One region of the Paradevosia tibetensis genome, then DNA from elsewhere that is predicted to be linked to it. Evidence: riboswitches for the same ligand, from Rfam matches in the RefSeq annotation. Region 1 holds a riboswitch; the other holds the start of a gene.
The links. A riboswitch is a leader RNA that binds a small molecule or an ion and turns the genes downstream of it on or off. The one in region 1 is predicted to bind cobalamin.

Region 1 (7,305 bases):
GGAGGCGGCGAGACGGGGGCGGATGATGGTATCGATAGTGTCGAGGACGGCTTTTGTGGCGGTCCATTCGGCGGGGGCGGGAATGCCCTCCACCAGCTGGGCGGCTATGGCCTCGAGGGCCTCCACCACATCGCCCACGCGCCGCAATTTTGCCGGGACGATGAATGGTTCCTCCACGAAGATGAGCGGACCCGACCAGGGCTCGCCGAGGCGCGCGGTCAGGGGATCGAAGCCCAGTTTCAGATCGTCGGCGAGGGCGCGGATGAGCGAGGCATCGGCGGGGGAGTTATCCCCCCTGGGGACACGGGCCAGGGCGACGATGAGGTCACGCGCCATTCCGCCCTGCGGCGAGCGGCCGAAGACGTGGAGGCCATCGCGGATCTGGGCTTCCTTCAAATCGCAGAGGAAGTTGTCGATGGACTTGAGGGCTTCGTTCTCGTCCTCCGGGAGGCCGAGGTCGCGGTCGAGGCGGGCGTCGCGGGTGAAATCGAGAATGCGCTTGCGCAGATCGTCGAGCCGGCGGCGGTCGAGGCCGAGGGCGGCGTAATATTCATCGAGCAGCGCTTCGAGGTCCTTCAGCGGCCCGTAGGTCTCGGCGCGGGTGAGCGGCGGGGTCAGGTGATCGATGATGGTGGCGCCGGTGCGGCGCTTGGCCTGCGTGCCCTCGCCCGGATCGTTGACGATGAAGGGGTAGAGGTGCGGGATCTGGCCCCAAAGGGCATCGGGATAGGAGGCGGCATCGAGCGCGGCGCCCTTGCCGGGCAGCCATTCGAGATTGCCGTGCTTGCCGTTGTGGATGAGCGCGTGGGCGGAAAACTCGTGGCGCAGCCAGAGATAGGCGGCGAGATAGGCGTGCGGCGGGACGAGATCGGGATCGTGGAAGTTGAGGGTTTCGTCGCCGCCATAGCCGCGCGAGGGCTGGAGCAGGATCGCGACATTGCCGAGCGTGAGTGCGGGGAGATGGAAGTTTTCGCCGCGCACGAAGGGATCGGCGGAGGGATCGCCCCAGCGGGCGGTGACCTCGACCTGGATCTTTTCGGGGAGGGCGGAGAAGAGGGCGCGGTAGCGGGAAAGGGGAAATGGAATGCCGTCGCCGCGGGAGGGGGCGGCGTTGGTGGGACCGGATTGCAGGGCGGCGATGAGGGCGGCGGAATCGGGGATGGGCAGCGGGTTCGGTGGTTGGGGCTCACCCCCACCCTTGTTCCCTCCCCACAAGGGGGAGGGAGACGTTGGGGCTAGATCGTAGCCAGCAGCTTCCATTGCCTTGAGGATTTCGATCGTCGATTCCGGCGCATCGTAGCCGACGCCGTTGGCGAGGCGGCCGTCGCGGATGGGGTAGTTGGCGAGGACCAGGGCGATGCGCTTTTCCGGGTTCGGGGTGACGCGCAGGCGGGCGTAGTTGGCGGCCAGCGTGGCGGCGCGCGCGATGCCTTCAGGGTCGGGGGAGTAAGAGGAGAGCGCGCATTGGGTGGCGTCGTGCCAGACCGAGGATTCCTTGTGGCCGACGATGAGGCCGCCGATGCGGCCGTCGAGTTCGGGGAGGACCACCAGCATGGCGAGGTCCTTGGCGGAAAGGCCCTGGTAGTCGGCGGTCCACTGTTCGCGCGAGCGGCCGGACTGGACGAGCTGGATCACCGGGGCGTCGGTATCGGCAAACGGGTTCTGGGCAGGATCGAGGTTGTCGAGGCCGAGGGCGAAGCCGGTGAGGTTGAGGATGGCGGCGGGCGGGAACTCGGCGAGCGCCGCCTTGATGAACCGGACGCAGGAGGGCTCCTTGAGGGTCGAGACGACCAGCGGGACAGGATAGAGGTCTTGGGCCTCCAGCGCTGCGATGAGGGCGGTGAGCGTTCCGGTGCCGGCGCCTTCGAGGGCGGCCCGGTAGAAGAGGATGGGGACATGGGGGCGGTGGGTTTGGCTCACCCCCCTCCCGTCCTCCCCCGCAAGGGGGGAGGTGTTTCGATCCAGTTGCTGGTGCGATGCGGGTTCTACAATCACGGTCGGCACCTCCCCCCTTGCGGGGGAGGATGGGAGGGGGGTAGGCGACGAACTCCGAGCTTGCGGCTCACCCCCACCCTTGTTCCCTCCCCACAGGGGGGAGGGAGACGTTGGGGCGCGTAAGGTGTCGGCGTCGGTCATGCCGGTGGCGGGATGCCAATAACCGAACCGGGAAAAGGGTTGGGCCCGCAGGTCGTGCAACACTGGCTCCCTACCCCTTGTGGGGAGGGCCGGGGTGGCCAGAAGCTGGAATGCTGCCAGCAGCGTATCGGCATTCTCCGGGCCGCCCGCAACGAACAGCGTCAGCAGGCGGTCCCAGTCTTCCGGGGCGATGGTGGAGCGGGAGCGCAGGACCGGGTCGGGCACCGCGTCGTGCGAGAGCAGCACCAGGGGGATGTTTTCACGCATGGAGAGCGCGTAGATTTCGTCGACGCCATATTGCCAATAGGCGGGGCCGCCGATGAGGCGGAGGACGATGAGCCGGGCGTGGCGCACGGTCTGGTCGAGCCAGAGGTCGACCGAGAGGTTGTGCGAGAGCTTCAGGAGATTGGCGAGGCGCAGGCCCTTGTAGCCGGCGCGGTCGGTGGCGGCGGCGAGCATGGCCAGTTCGCTGTCGGCGGAGGTGCCGAAGACGATCTCGCCGGGCGACTGATTGAGATCGATCGCCTCGCCTTCCTGCTGTATGGCGCCGGCCTGGGCGGCGAGAAGGTGCATTTCTTGTCCTTTGGGGGCGGTGGTTGGGGCGACCCCTCACCCGCCGCTTTGCGGCGACCTCTCCCCGAGGGGGAGAGGTGCCCGCGTGGCACGAATCGTGCCGTCGTCCCTTCGCCCCTCCGGGGAGAAGGTGGCCCGAAGGGCCGGATGAGGGGTTACGCCGCCTGAAGGCTGGCCGTGATCGCATCGCGGTCGAGCGGGCTTTCGCCGATCACCACCAGCGCCGTTTCGCGCTTTTCGCCGTCCTTCCAGGGGCGGTCGAAATAGGCGTTTACGCGCGGGCCGACGGCCTGGATGGCCAGGCGCGCGGGGGCGCCTTCGATGGCGGCAAAGCCCTTGAGGCGCAGCACGTCGTGGGCGCGGATGGTTTCCTCGATGGTCTTGAGCAGGGCCTCGCGGCTGCCGGCGGGGAGACGGATCGAGAAGCTGTCGAAATCGTCGTGCTCGTGGCCTTCCCCGCCATGCTCCAGTTCGTGGGCGGATTCGCGGCCGTCGAGATCGTCCTCGCTGGCCATGCCCAGGCCCAGGAGAGCGACGGTATCGACATGGCCGTTGGCGGCGCGCACGATGCCGGTTCCCGGACGCATGGCGGCGCGCAGTTCGGCTTCGACCGGGGCCAGGCCGGACTCGTCGACGAGGTCGGTCTTGTTGACGATGATGAGGTCGGCCGAGACGAGCTGGTCCTTGAAGAGTTCCCCCAAGGGCGTCTCGTGGTCGAGCATGGAATCGGCCTTGCGCTGGGCATCGACCGCCTCTTCGTCGGAGGCGAAACGGCCTTCGGCGAGGGCGGCGGCGTCAACGACGGTGACCACGCCGTCGATGGTGACTTCGGTCTTGATCTCGGGCCAGTTGAAGGCGCGGATCAGCGGCTGGGGAAGCGCCAGGCCGGAGGTTTCGATGACGATGTGATCGGGGCGCTCGTCGCGTTCGAGCAGGGTCTTCATGGTGGGGATGAAATCGTCGGCCACGGTGCAGCAGATGCAGCCGTTGGCCAGCTCGATCATGTCCTCTTCGCGGCAGGTTTCGTCGCCGCACCCGGCCAGCACTTCCTTGTCGACGCCGATATCGCCGAACTCGTTGATGATGAGCGCGATGCGCTTGCCCCTGGCGTGGCCGAGCAGGTGCCGGACGAGCGTGGTCTTGCCCGAGCCGAGGAAGCCGGTGATGACGGTTACGGGGATCTTTTCGCTCATGCGTGCACCATTCTGGTTTGAGAGGCTTCGGCCTTGGCGAAGCGGGTATTGAGATAGCCCAGGAGCGGGCCGAGGATGAACCAGAAGACTGCACCGGCCGAGAGCGCGCTGGCGGCGAAGGCGGTGGCGAGGTGCGCCGGAACGGCGCTCGGTTCATGGGGCGGCTGCGGGGCACCGATGAGGTGGGGCAGAAGGATCAGCACGGCGCCGGCGCCAATGGCCTGCCAGTTGCGGAACTTGGCGATACCCAGCAGACCGGCGCCGGTGGCGATGGCCGTGCCCCACCACCAGAGCTGGCGGGCGCCCAGATCAGCGGCCGGCATGCCCGGGAGTTCGGGCGGCAGGCCGAAGGCGGGCGCGAGCTGGAAGACGATGAAGCCGCCCAGGCCCCAGACGATGCCGTTGGCGGCGGTGATGGGCAGGCCCACCAGCACCGAGACGGCGGCTAGGACCAGCGCGAAACCGATGGCGGCGAGGACGTCGGCAAGCACCGTATAGAAGATGCGCTCGGCGCCATCCTGGGGCGCCCAGGCGTCTTCGTCGTGGACGTGGCCGGCAGGAGCGGCCTCCTGGGCATCGTGGCTGTGCGCCGCGGTGCCATCTTCATGGGTGTGGGTGGCCGGCGCCGCGGGAGCCTCCTGGCCTTCATAGGTCTCGGCCTCGAGGATCAGCGGGGCGACGCGCCACTGCTGGACCGCCGACATGGCAAGACCGGCCGCGAGTCCGGACAGGACCGCAGCGAAGAATATTCGCCGGAACAGATTCATTTTTGTCTCGAAGCGCTTAGTGGCAGGGGAAGCCGAGGGCGTGGCGGGTGTCGTGGGCGCCGTTGTGGACGCGCATGTCACTGGCAAAGCCGATGCCGCCCAGCAGCACGAAGCCCAGGACGAGGGCGAGGCCGCCAGCGACAAGCCGCTGAGACAAGGTGAGATTGATGGTCTGGGTCTGCGTAGCAGTGGTCATTTTGCGGACACCCTCCGTGCGCGCGGATTAACGAGTTGGGCGTTTCCGCCCGGTTGCGCTGGCAGGTCTCCTGGCTCGCAGCCTCTTTGTCGCTGTGCCGCCTTCCCGGGCGAAGCCCAGTGGCAAATGGCAAAGCTGGCCGCTTACAGTTGCGGGGGCAGCCACGGTCTAGGCCCCTGATGGGTAATCCGCACCGTGTTCCCTTTTCATCCCCCGCGCCTGCGCTTGGGGGAACCAACGTGGGGTTAGGATTGCCACATATGGTTGCGCAAGGTCAATGCGCGTGAAATCGGCGCAGGGTTTCCTATGTATGGGGAAGAGAGGCTTCTCTGATGGAGACAGACATGGACGACCAGCCCAAGGATCACTGGAAGACCTTCACCGAGGAAATCGAGGTGGCCGGCAGCCAGCTCGTCGAGCGCATCACCCAGTTGCTCAAGGAAGGCAATGTGCGGCGCCTGCGCGTCAAGTCCGAGCGCGGCGACATCTATGCCGAGATCCCGCTCAATGCCGGGGTCGGCCTGGGCGGCATCATGGTGCTGGCCGCGCCGTGGCTGGCGCTGCTGGGGGCCCTGGCGGGGCTGCTGGCGCGGGTCAAGATCGAGGTGGTGCGGATCGAGCCGGTCGAGCCCGGGGAGGCTCCCCCGGCGGACAAGCAGCCGGACGAGCCCGATATCGATATCTAGCCGCTATTGCGGGGCGGCGGCTTCGCCGGCGCCCTCCCCTTCCCCGGTATCGGTATCGGCCGGGGCGCTGGGGTCGGGATAGCTGAGGTAGACGTCGTAGATGCGCGCATCGAGATCCACCAGGAGCGGCTCGGTGGACGATACTTCCCTGTCGCCCAGGATCGGGGTGTCGTCGACGCCGGTGGGCAGGTCCTTGCGCGGCTCGAACGCGACCCCCAGCGAGCAGCCGCCCGGAAGCGAGGCAAGCTTGCCGGAAGTGAAACTGGCCGAGCCGCCGTAGTCCCAATAGAAGCCGAGCAGGGTAAAGGGCTCGCCGTTGAGCGCCTGGACCTCGGCCACGGTCTGGCCGATATGGACGCCGCCGGGAGCGCTGTCATTTGGCGGGACGGTGAAATAGGCGATCGAATCGCGGTTCTCCTCATCCCACCAACCGACCTGGAAGCGCCTCGCCTCGTCATTGGGGAAGACGGTGGTGGCGAGCATGGTCTCGCCCTCGGCCCCGGGGACTTCGCCGAAGACGACGTTTTCCTTGCCGAAGGTCTCGATGAGGCGCGCCTCGGACGAATCGGGGCCGAACGCCCCCGAGCAGGCGAGCTCGGCGGCGGCGGCGGGAAGGACCGCGCCGGCCAGGGCCAACAGGGCGGCGAGAAGACGCAGGATCATGGATTGCCTCGCGGTATTCGGTGCTTTCCCCGAAATGTGTATGGGACGCCCGATGACTGCAAGATGAACGAGCGGACGCCCCATTGACGGAAGGCGGCGGGCGCGAGAGTGTGCGTCTCCCCCGCCCCCCGGTGCTCCATGCAGTTTTCCGCTTCCGCCGTGCTGCCGATCGTCCTGCTGATCGGATCGAACGTTTTCATGACCATTGCCTGGTACGGGCATCTCAAGTTCCCCACCGCGCCGATGTGGATCGCGGTGATGGCGAGCTGGTGCATCGCGCTGGTCGAATACTGGCTGGCGGTGCCCGCCAACCGCATCGGGTACGGCACCTATAGCGCGGCCGAGCTCAAGACCATCCAGGAGGTGATCTCGCTCAGCGTCTTCGCCGGCTTCGCCGTTCTGGTGCTGGGCGAAAGGTTCACCTGGAACCACGTGGTGGGTTTCGCGCTGATCTTTGCGGGCGCCTTCTTCATCTTCAAGGGACCGCTGCGCTAGCTCCAGGCCGGGAACGGATCGGGCAGGCTCGTCCAGTTGTCGGGCGTGAAGGCGCGCGCCGGGACGAGCGCGGCATCGAGTTCGCGCCGGATGGCGGCCTCGTCCATGTCCTCAAGGCCGATGAAGACCAGTTCCTGGCGCCGGTCGCCCCAGACGGGGTCGAGATAGGCGCGCATGGAGGCGGTCCAATCCGGATCGTCCGGCCAGCGCTGGGGCGGAACGGCGGACCACCACAGGCCCCGCCGACCGGTCCGCACGAGCGCTCCGGCCTGGCTCAGCTCACCGACGAAATGCGGGCGGGTGGCGAGCCAGAAGAAGCCCTTGGCGCGCACGACGCCCGGCCAGGCGCGGGCGATGAAACGATCGAGCAGGGCCGGATTGAAGGGCCGGCGGGCGCGGTAGACGAAGGAGCGGATGCCGTATTCAAGGGTCTCGGGGACGTGGTCGGCAAAGCCGTTGAGCTCCTTGAACCAGAGCGGATTGCGCTCGGCCATCTCGAGACTGAAGAGGCCGGTATCGAGGACCCGGTCGAGGGGAAGCTGGGCGAAATCGGTCTCGATGAGTTCGGCCGAGGGATTGAGCGCCTTGATGATGGA
Region 2 (7,305 bases), 2.1 Mb from region 1:
CGTTGAAAACGCTGGGCTCGCTGACCTGCAGGATTTCCGAGCAGAGATTGCTCATGGTCACGCGGCCGGCAATCGGGTTGGCCCGGTTCACCGTGTCCTCGAACATGATGTAGGGATAGCCGCTCTCGAACTGGATCTCGGCGATGACCTGGAAGAATTCGCGCGCCTTGATCTTCTTCTTGCGGATGCGGCTGTCGGCCACCATCTCGCGGTACTTTTCGCTCACCGAGATTTCGGTGAAGGGCACGCCGTAGACCCGCTCCACGTCGTAGGGCGAGAACAGGTACATGTCCTCGTTGTTCCTGGCCAGTTCGAACGTGATGTCGGGGATCACCACGCCCAGCGACAGCGTCTTGATGCGGATCTTCTCGTCGGCATTTTCGCGCTTGGTGTCGAGGAAGCGCATGATGTCGGGGTGGTGGGCGTGCAGGTAAACCGCTCCCGCGCCCTGCCGCGCCCCCAGCTGGTTGGCATAGGAGAACGAATCCTCCAGGAGCTTCATCACCGGCAGCACGCCCGAGGACTGGTTCTCGATCTGCTTGATGGGTGCGCCCATCTCGCGGATGTTGGTGAGGCTGAGAGCCACGCCGCCGCCGCGCTTGGAGAGCTGGAGCGCCGAGTTGATGGCGCGCCCGATGCTCTCCATGTTGTCTTCCACGCGCAGCAGGAAGCACGAGACGAGTTCACCGCGCTGTTTCTTGCCGGCATTGAGGAAGGTCGGGGTGGCCGGCTGGAAGCGCCCGGAAATGATCTCGTCCACGAGGTTGCGTGCGAGCTGTTCGTCGCCGCGCGCCAGCGTCAGGGCGACCATGCAGACCCGGTCCTCGTAGCGCTCGAGGTAGCGCTTGCCGTCGAAGGTCTTGAGCGTATAGCTCGTATAGTACTTGAACGCGCCCAGGAACGTGGGAAAGCGGAACTTCTTGCCATAGGCGTGGTCGACCAGGTCGCGGACGAAGTTGAACGCGTACTGGTCGAGCACTTCCTGCTCGTAATAGCCCTCGGTCACGAGGTAATCGAGCTTCTCGCGCAGGTTATGGAAGAAGACCGTGTTCTGGTTCACGTGCTGCAGGAAATACTGCCGTGCCGCCAGGCGGTCCTTGTCGAACTGGATGCGGCCCTCGCTGTCGTAGAGGTTCAGCATCGCGTTGAGCGCGTGGAAATCCAGCGTCTGGTCCGGGGCCTTTGCGGGGCGTTCTAGTGTGAGCATGTCCAAAACCGTACGAGTCCTTGTCTGACATTTTCGACGTCCTCCGCGGTCCCGAGAAGTTCGAACCGGTAGAGGAGGGGCACGGCGCATTTGCGCGAGACGATATCGCCCGCGATCGCGTAGGCCGGCCCGAAATTGGTGTTGCCCGCGGCGATCACGCCGCGGATCAGGCTGCGGTTGGCAGGATTGTTGAGGAACTGGATAACCGGCTTGGGAACCGCGCCCTTGCCCCCTCCGCCGCCATAGGTGGGGAGGACCAGCACATAGGGTGCTTCGATGACGGGGGGCTCCCCGCCGGCCTCGACCGGCAGGCGCAGGCTTTCAAAGCCCAGCTTCCGGACGAAGCGGTGCGTGTTTTCCGAGCTGCTCGAATAGTAGACGATGTTGCCCATGGCCGCATGGCGTCCGCGTCGGTCCGGGCGTCAGGAGAGGGCGCCGATCATGTCGGGACGGAAGCCGGCCCAATGCTGCTCGCCGGCGACGACGACCGGGATCTGGCGGTAGCCCATGCCCTGGACGCGCGCATAGGCTTCGGCGTCTTCTGAGATGTCGACGAGCGTATAGTCGATACCCTTGCGGTCGAGCGCGCGGGTAGTGGCGGTGCATTGAACGCAGGCGGGCTTGCTGTAAACGGTGATGGTCATCTGATCCCTCGCATCTGTTAGCTGGGCAGGGATAGAGGACGGCGGCCGAATGGAAGACCCATGCGCACCCGCTCGCCTCCGGCACCCCGCCGGTGGACGTAACTTGTTCGAGGCAGGTCTCCTGGCTCGCGGGTCAGCGTCTTCTGTTCCGCCTTCCCGAACCGGTGGGTCCAGTGGCCGAAAACGAACAGATACTCGCCGCTTACAGTTGCGGGGGCAGCCTCGGCATTGCTCCCATAGGGAGCGCACCGAGTTCCCGTCTTAGCTCCCGGCTTTGGTAACCGGAAGAACCTAGAACGCTACATATAGTATGCGCATCTTCTTTGGCGTCAATGGATATGGGGTAGGTGAGGGGCGATGAATCGGGTTGAAACTTCCCCGCGATGGTGCGTGGGAATCACGAGGGCGGGAAACGGCCTCCGGTCTCGTCCGGAAGTCTGGCGCGCAGCGGCCGAAGGCATCGGCCTTCACAGCCGCCGCTGCACGTGGAGGGCCGCTGCGTGCGTTCAGCCGCAGGTCGCCCGAGCCAGGTTTCCGGCTTCGTCGACTTCCAGGTTGAGTCGGTCCTCGCTGAAGTCCTGGGTGACCATGTCGCCCGGCATGATGACGCGCACCACGCCTTTGGACTGCACCGGCGCGCCGCCGACCGTCACGTCTTCGGCCGTCGTGCCGACCACCGCCTTGCCGATGCTCGCCTCGAGCGCTGCCGCCCCGCAATCGGGCGTGGCCGGTTCGGTCGCCGGCCCGTCTGCCCGGGCAGGGGCGGTGCAGGCGATGATGGTCGCCAGAATGGCAATTCCCGCAGGCAAGCTCTTGAACATCGGCATATCTCCTCGTTCGGGCAGCGCGACCACAACGGTTCTCTGCGACAACAAGAAGAACACCTTTCCGTGCCGCGCGTCGAGCCGCCCGAAAGACAACAAGGCGGCGAGGGCAGGAGCCGGTAGAAAGGCATCCTTACTTCCCGTCATTTGTTAAGTCTCTCGATCATCGCCCCTCGCGATGCCAGGACAGGAGATTGAACATGGCTGGTCAGCAACGCGGCTCGGACGAACCCACAGGGACGATGCCATGACGTCCCGCTGGCTTTGGCTTACCATCCAGGTCACACGCCGCATCTGGTTTCGCGCCAGCATTTTTTCGGTCGTTGCGGTTCTGGTCGCGCTCCTGGGTATCGCACTGGACCCGTACATTCCGAGCGACCTGCCGGCCAAGGTGGGTGCCAATGCGGTCGACCATATCCTGAGCATCATCGCCTCGAGCATGCTGACCGTTACGACCTTTTCGCTCAGCATCATGGTCTCGGCCTATTCGGCGGCCACGACCAATGTCACGCCCCGTGCCACGAAGCTGGTTATCGAGGACTCGACCACCAAGAACGTGCTGTCCACGTTCGTCGGCTCCTTCCTGTTCAGTCTGGTCGGCATAATCGTATTGAGCACCGGAGCCTATGGAGCCCAGGGCAGGGTCGTCCTGTTCGCCGCAACGATCATCGTCATTATCCTGATCGTGGTCACCTTGTTGCGCTGGATTGACCACCTGGCCCGGCTCGGCCGGGTTACCGAAACGACCGACAGCGTTGAGCAAGCGGCGGCCAAGGCCATGCGGGCCCGACATCAAAATCCATATATGGGTGGGCGACCCTTTGACGATCCGGCGGGCCTGCCGCCAGACGCTCGCGCCGTGCCGAGCAGCAAGATCGGATACGTGCAGCACGTTGATATCGGAGCGCTTGCCGAGCTCATTCCCGATGAAGGTGGCGCCATCTATCTCAACGCGATTCCGGGCAAGTTCGTCGATCCTACGCAGACGCTGGCCTGGACCTCCCGCGTCGAGGGCGAAGCGGTCGAGAAGGCCGTTCGCGACTGCTTTTCCATCGCCGATACGCGCTCGTTCGACCAGGACCCGCGGTTTGGCGCATCGGTCCTCGCCGAAATCGCGTCACGCGCCCTGTCGCCCGGCATCAACGACCCCGGGACGGCGATCGACGTCATCGGGCGAGCGGTTCGCATATTGTCCATCTGGTCTGAGCCGGACGAGTTTGACGAGGCCGACTACCCAGAGGTCTACGTGCCACCCTTGGCGCTGGCCGACCTGTTTGACGACCTCTTCATGCCCATCGCCCGGGACGGCGCGCCCGTAGTCGAGATCGGGCTCCGCCTGCAAAAGGCCTTCCTGACGCTTTCCCGGCTCGGAGAAGGCCGGCTCCGCCCCCAAGCCCTCCGGCATGCCGCCGAAGCACTCGAGCGTTCAGAATCGGCCTTGCCGATAGAAGCCGACAAGGTGCGCGTGCGCCAGGCCGCCCAGATGGTGCTGCAGACCGGGCACTAGTCGACCGAGGCGCTTGACCAGAGCCAGACAAAACAGCAAGGCGCCCGGCTTTTCAGCCGAGCGCCCAAACATGACTTATTAGCTTTGGTTGTTGTTCCCCAACTACCCTCAGCTGCAACCCGTGGTCGTGCCGCAGGTGTCGCACTTCAGGCACGTGCCGTTACGCACCATGGTGAAGTTGTGGCACTCGGTGCACTGGTCGCCGGTGTAGCCCTTCATCTGGGCCTCGGCCCGGAGCAGGCCCGCGTCCTTGCTGGGCGGGGGGCTCGGGATGGGGCTCAGCTCGGCGGCCGGGAAGGCCGCAGGGGCGAGGGCGGGCTCGGCCTTGAGGGCCGTGGCCGTGCGCAGCGCGGTGACCGTGGAGGTCTGCATGGCCGGAGCCGCCGTTGCCGAAACCTGGGCCGTGGGCACCAGCATCAGCGAGGAGTTGGCCACGCGGCCGCGGGTCATGCCGCGGGATACAAAGCGCTCGGCGGGCACCGGGGCAGGCGCGGCCGTGTTGCCACGGGCGCTCTTTTCCTCGGCTACGCCCTTGCCGAGCGAGGTCGGGCCCTCGGGGTTAACGTGGGCCAGGTCGTCGCGGTCGAGATAGGAGACGGCGAGTTCGCGGAACACGTAATCCAGGATCGAGGTGGCGTTCTTGATGCGGTCGTTGCCCATGACCATGCCGGCGGGCTCGAACCGGGTGAAGGTGAAGGCTTCCACGTATTCGTCCAGCGGCACGCCGTACTGGAGGCCGAGAGAGATGGCGATGGCGAAGTTGTTCATCATCGCACGGAAGGCGGCGCCTTCCTTGTGCATGTCGATGAAGATCTCGCCCAGGCGCCCGTCGTCGTATTCGCCGGTACGGACATAGACCTTGTGGCCGCCCACGACTGCCTTCTGGGTGTAACCCTTGCGGCGGTCGGGCATCTTCTCGCGCTCGCGCACGGTGCGCTCGATGATGCGCTCGACGATCTTTTCGGCAACCACCGGCACGCGGGCCGCCGCGTTCTGGGCCACCAGGGCCTCGACCGCATCGTCCTCTTCCTCGTCGTCATCGGCGAGGAGGGCGGCGTTGAGCGGCTGGCTGAGCTTGGAGCCGTCGCGATAGAGCGCGTTGGCCTTGAGCGCCAGGCGCCAGGAGAGCATGTAGGCTTCCTTGCAGTCCTCGACGGTGGCGTCGTTGGGCATGTTGATGGTCTTGGAGATTGCGCCCGAGATGAAGGGCTGCGCGGCAGCCATCATCAGGATGTGGCTCTCGATCGAGAGGTAGCGCTTGCCGATCTTGCCGCAGGGGCTGGCGCAATCGAACACCGGCAGGTGCTCGGCCTTGAGGTGCGGAGCGCCTTCCAGGGTCATCGCGCCGCAGACGTGCAGGTTCGCCGCCTCGATGTCCTTCTTGGAGAAGCCAAGCGCCGGCAGCAGTTCGAAGGTGAAGTCGTTGAGCTGCTCGTCGGTGATGCCGAGTGACTTGAGGAAGTCCTCGCCCAGCGTCCACTTGTTGAAGGCGAACTTGACGTCGAAGGCCGAGGCCAGGGCTTTGTTCAGCGCTTCGATCTTGGCGTCGTCAAAGCCCTTGGCGCGCAGGGTGCCGGGGTTGATGCCCGGGGCCTGGTTGATGTTGCCATGGCCGACGGCATAGGCCTCGATCTCGGCGATCTGGCTTTCCGAGTAGCCGAGCGTGCGCAGGGCCGGGGGCACGGCGCGGTTGATGATCTTGAAGTAGCCGCCGCCGGCGAGCTTCTTGAACTTGACCAGCGCGAAGTCGGGCTCGATGCCGGTGGTGTCGCAATCCATGACCAGGCCGATGGTGCCGGTCGGGGCGATCACCGAAACCTGGGCATTGCGGTAGCCGTGCTTCTCGCCGAGGGCGAGAGCGTTGTCCCAAGCCACCTTGGCGCGCTCGGTGAGTTCGGCATAGGGCACGTTGGCGACGTCGAGCGGCACCGGGTTGATCGAGAGCTTCTCGTAGCCATCGGCATTGCCGAGGGCCGCGTTGCGGTGGTTGCGGATGACGCGCAGCATGTGCTTGGCGTTGCGCTTGTAGTCGTCGAACGCGCCCAGTTCCTTGGCCATTTCGGCCGAGGTGGCATAGGCGACGCCGGTCATGATGGCGGTGAGGGCGCCGGCATAGGCGCGGCCTTCCACCGAGTCATAGGGAATGCCGGAGGTCATCAGCAGGCCGCCGATATTGGCGTAGCCCAGGCCCAGCGTACGGTACTTGAAGGAGCGCTCGGCAATGGCCTTGGACGGGAACTGGGCCATCATCACCGAGACTTCGAGCACGATCGTCCACAGGCGAATGGTGTGCTCGTAGGCGGCCACGTCGAACGAGCCGTCTGCCTTGCGGTAGGGCAGCAGGTTGATCGAGGCGAGGTTACAGGCCGTGTCGTCCAGGAACATATATTCCGAGCACGGATTGGACGCGATGATCGGGCCGGCCTCGGGGCTGGTGTGCCAATCGTTGATGGTGGTGTGGTACTGGATGCCCGGATCGGCCGAGGCCCAGGCGGCGTAGCCGATGGATTCCCACAGGTCCCGGGCTTTGAGGGTCTTGGTGACCTTGCCGGTGATGCGGCCCATCAGGTTCCAGTCGCCATCGGTCTCGACGGCCTTGAGGTAGTCGTCGGTGACGCGGACGGAATTGTTCGAGTTCTGGCCGGAAACGGTCAGGTACGCCTCGCTGTCCCAATCGGTGTCGTAGATCGGGAATTCGATGTCCGTATAGCCCTGCTTGGCGAACTGGATGACGCGGTAGATGTAGTTCTCCGGCACCAGGGCCTTCTTGGCGGCGCGCACTTCGCGCTTCAACGCCGGGTTCTTGGTCACGTCAAAGCAATCGTCGCCCGCGCCGTCGCAGTTGACGGCGGCCTTGAGGATCGCCTTGAGGTGCCTGGAGACGACCTTGGAGCCGGTGACGAGAGCGGCAACCTTCTGCTCTTCCTTCACCTTCCAGTTGATGTAGGTCTCGATATCGGGGTGGTCGATGTCGACCACGACCATCTTGGCGGCGCGGCGGGTGGTGCCGCCCGACTTGATGGCGCCTGCAGCGCGGTCGCCGATCTTGAGGAAGCTCATCAGGCCCGAGGACTTGCCGCCGCCCGAGAGCTTTTCGCCTTCGCCACGCAGACGCGAGAAGTT

Region 2: another riboswitch for cobalamin. It lies ahead of nrdH (glutaredoxin-like protein NrdH); the one in region 1 lies ahead of FNA67_RS01960 (CbtB domain-containing protein).

Annotation. Positions count from the first base shown of each region.
Region 1 covers NZ_CP041690.1:377,411-384,715, reverse strand. Annotated here, with positions in the region: gene cobN (cobaltochelatase subunit CobN) at 1-2,709, opposite strand, end outside; gene cobW (cobalamin biosynthesis protein CobW) at 2,865-3,902, opposite strand; gene FNA67_RS01965 (CbtA family protein) at 3,899-4,669, opposite strand; gene FNA67_RS01960 (CbtB domain-containing protein) at 4,686-4,865, opposite strand; cobalamin riboswitch at 4,909-5,119, opposite strand; gene FNA67_RS01955 (DUF4342 domain-containing protein) at 5,210-5,551, shown strand; gene FNA67_RS01950 (hypothetical protein) at 5,555-6,214, opposite strand; gene FNA67_RS01945 (DMT family protein) at 6,353-6,709, shown strand; gene FNA67_RS01940 (GTP-binding protein) at 6,706-7,305, opposite strand, start outside.
Region 2 covers NZ_CP041690.1:2,488,118-2,495,422, reverse strand. Annotated here, with positions in the region: gene nrdE (class 1b ribonucleoside-diphosphate reductase subunit alpha) at 1-1,207, opposite strand, end outside; gene nrdI (class Ib ribonucleoside-diphosphate reductase assembly flavoprotein NrdI) at 1,195-1,599, opposite strand; gene nrdH (glutaredoxin-like protein NrdH) at 1,630-1,851, opposite strand; cobalamin riboswitch at 1,946-2,161, opposite strand; gene FNA67_RS12025 (I78 family peptidase inhibitor) at 2,358-2,672, opposite strand; gene FNA67_RS12020 (DUF2254 domain-containing protein) at 2,923-4,182, shown strand; gene FNA67_RS12015 (vitamin B12-dependent ribonucleotide reductase) at 4,291-7,305, opposite strand, start outside.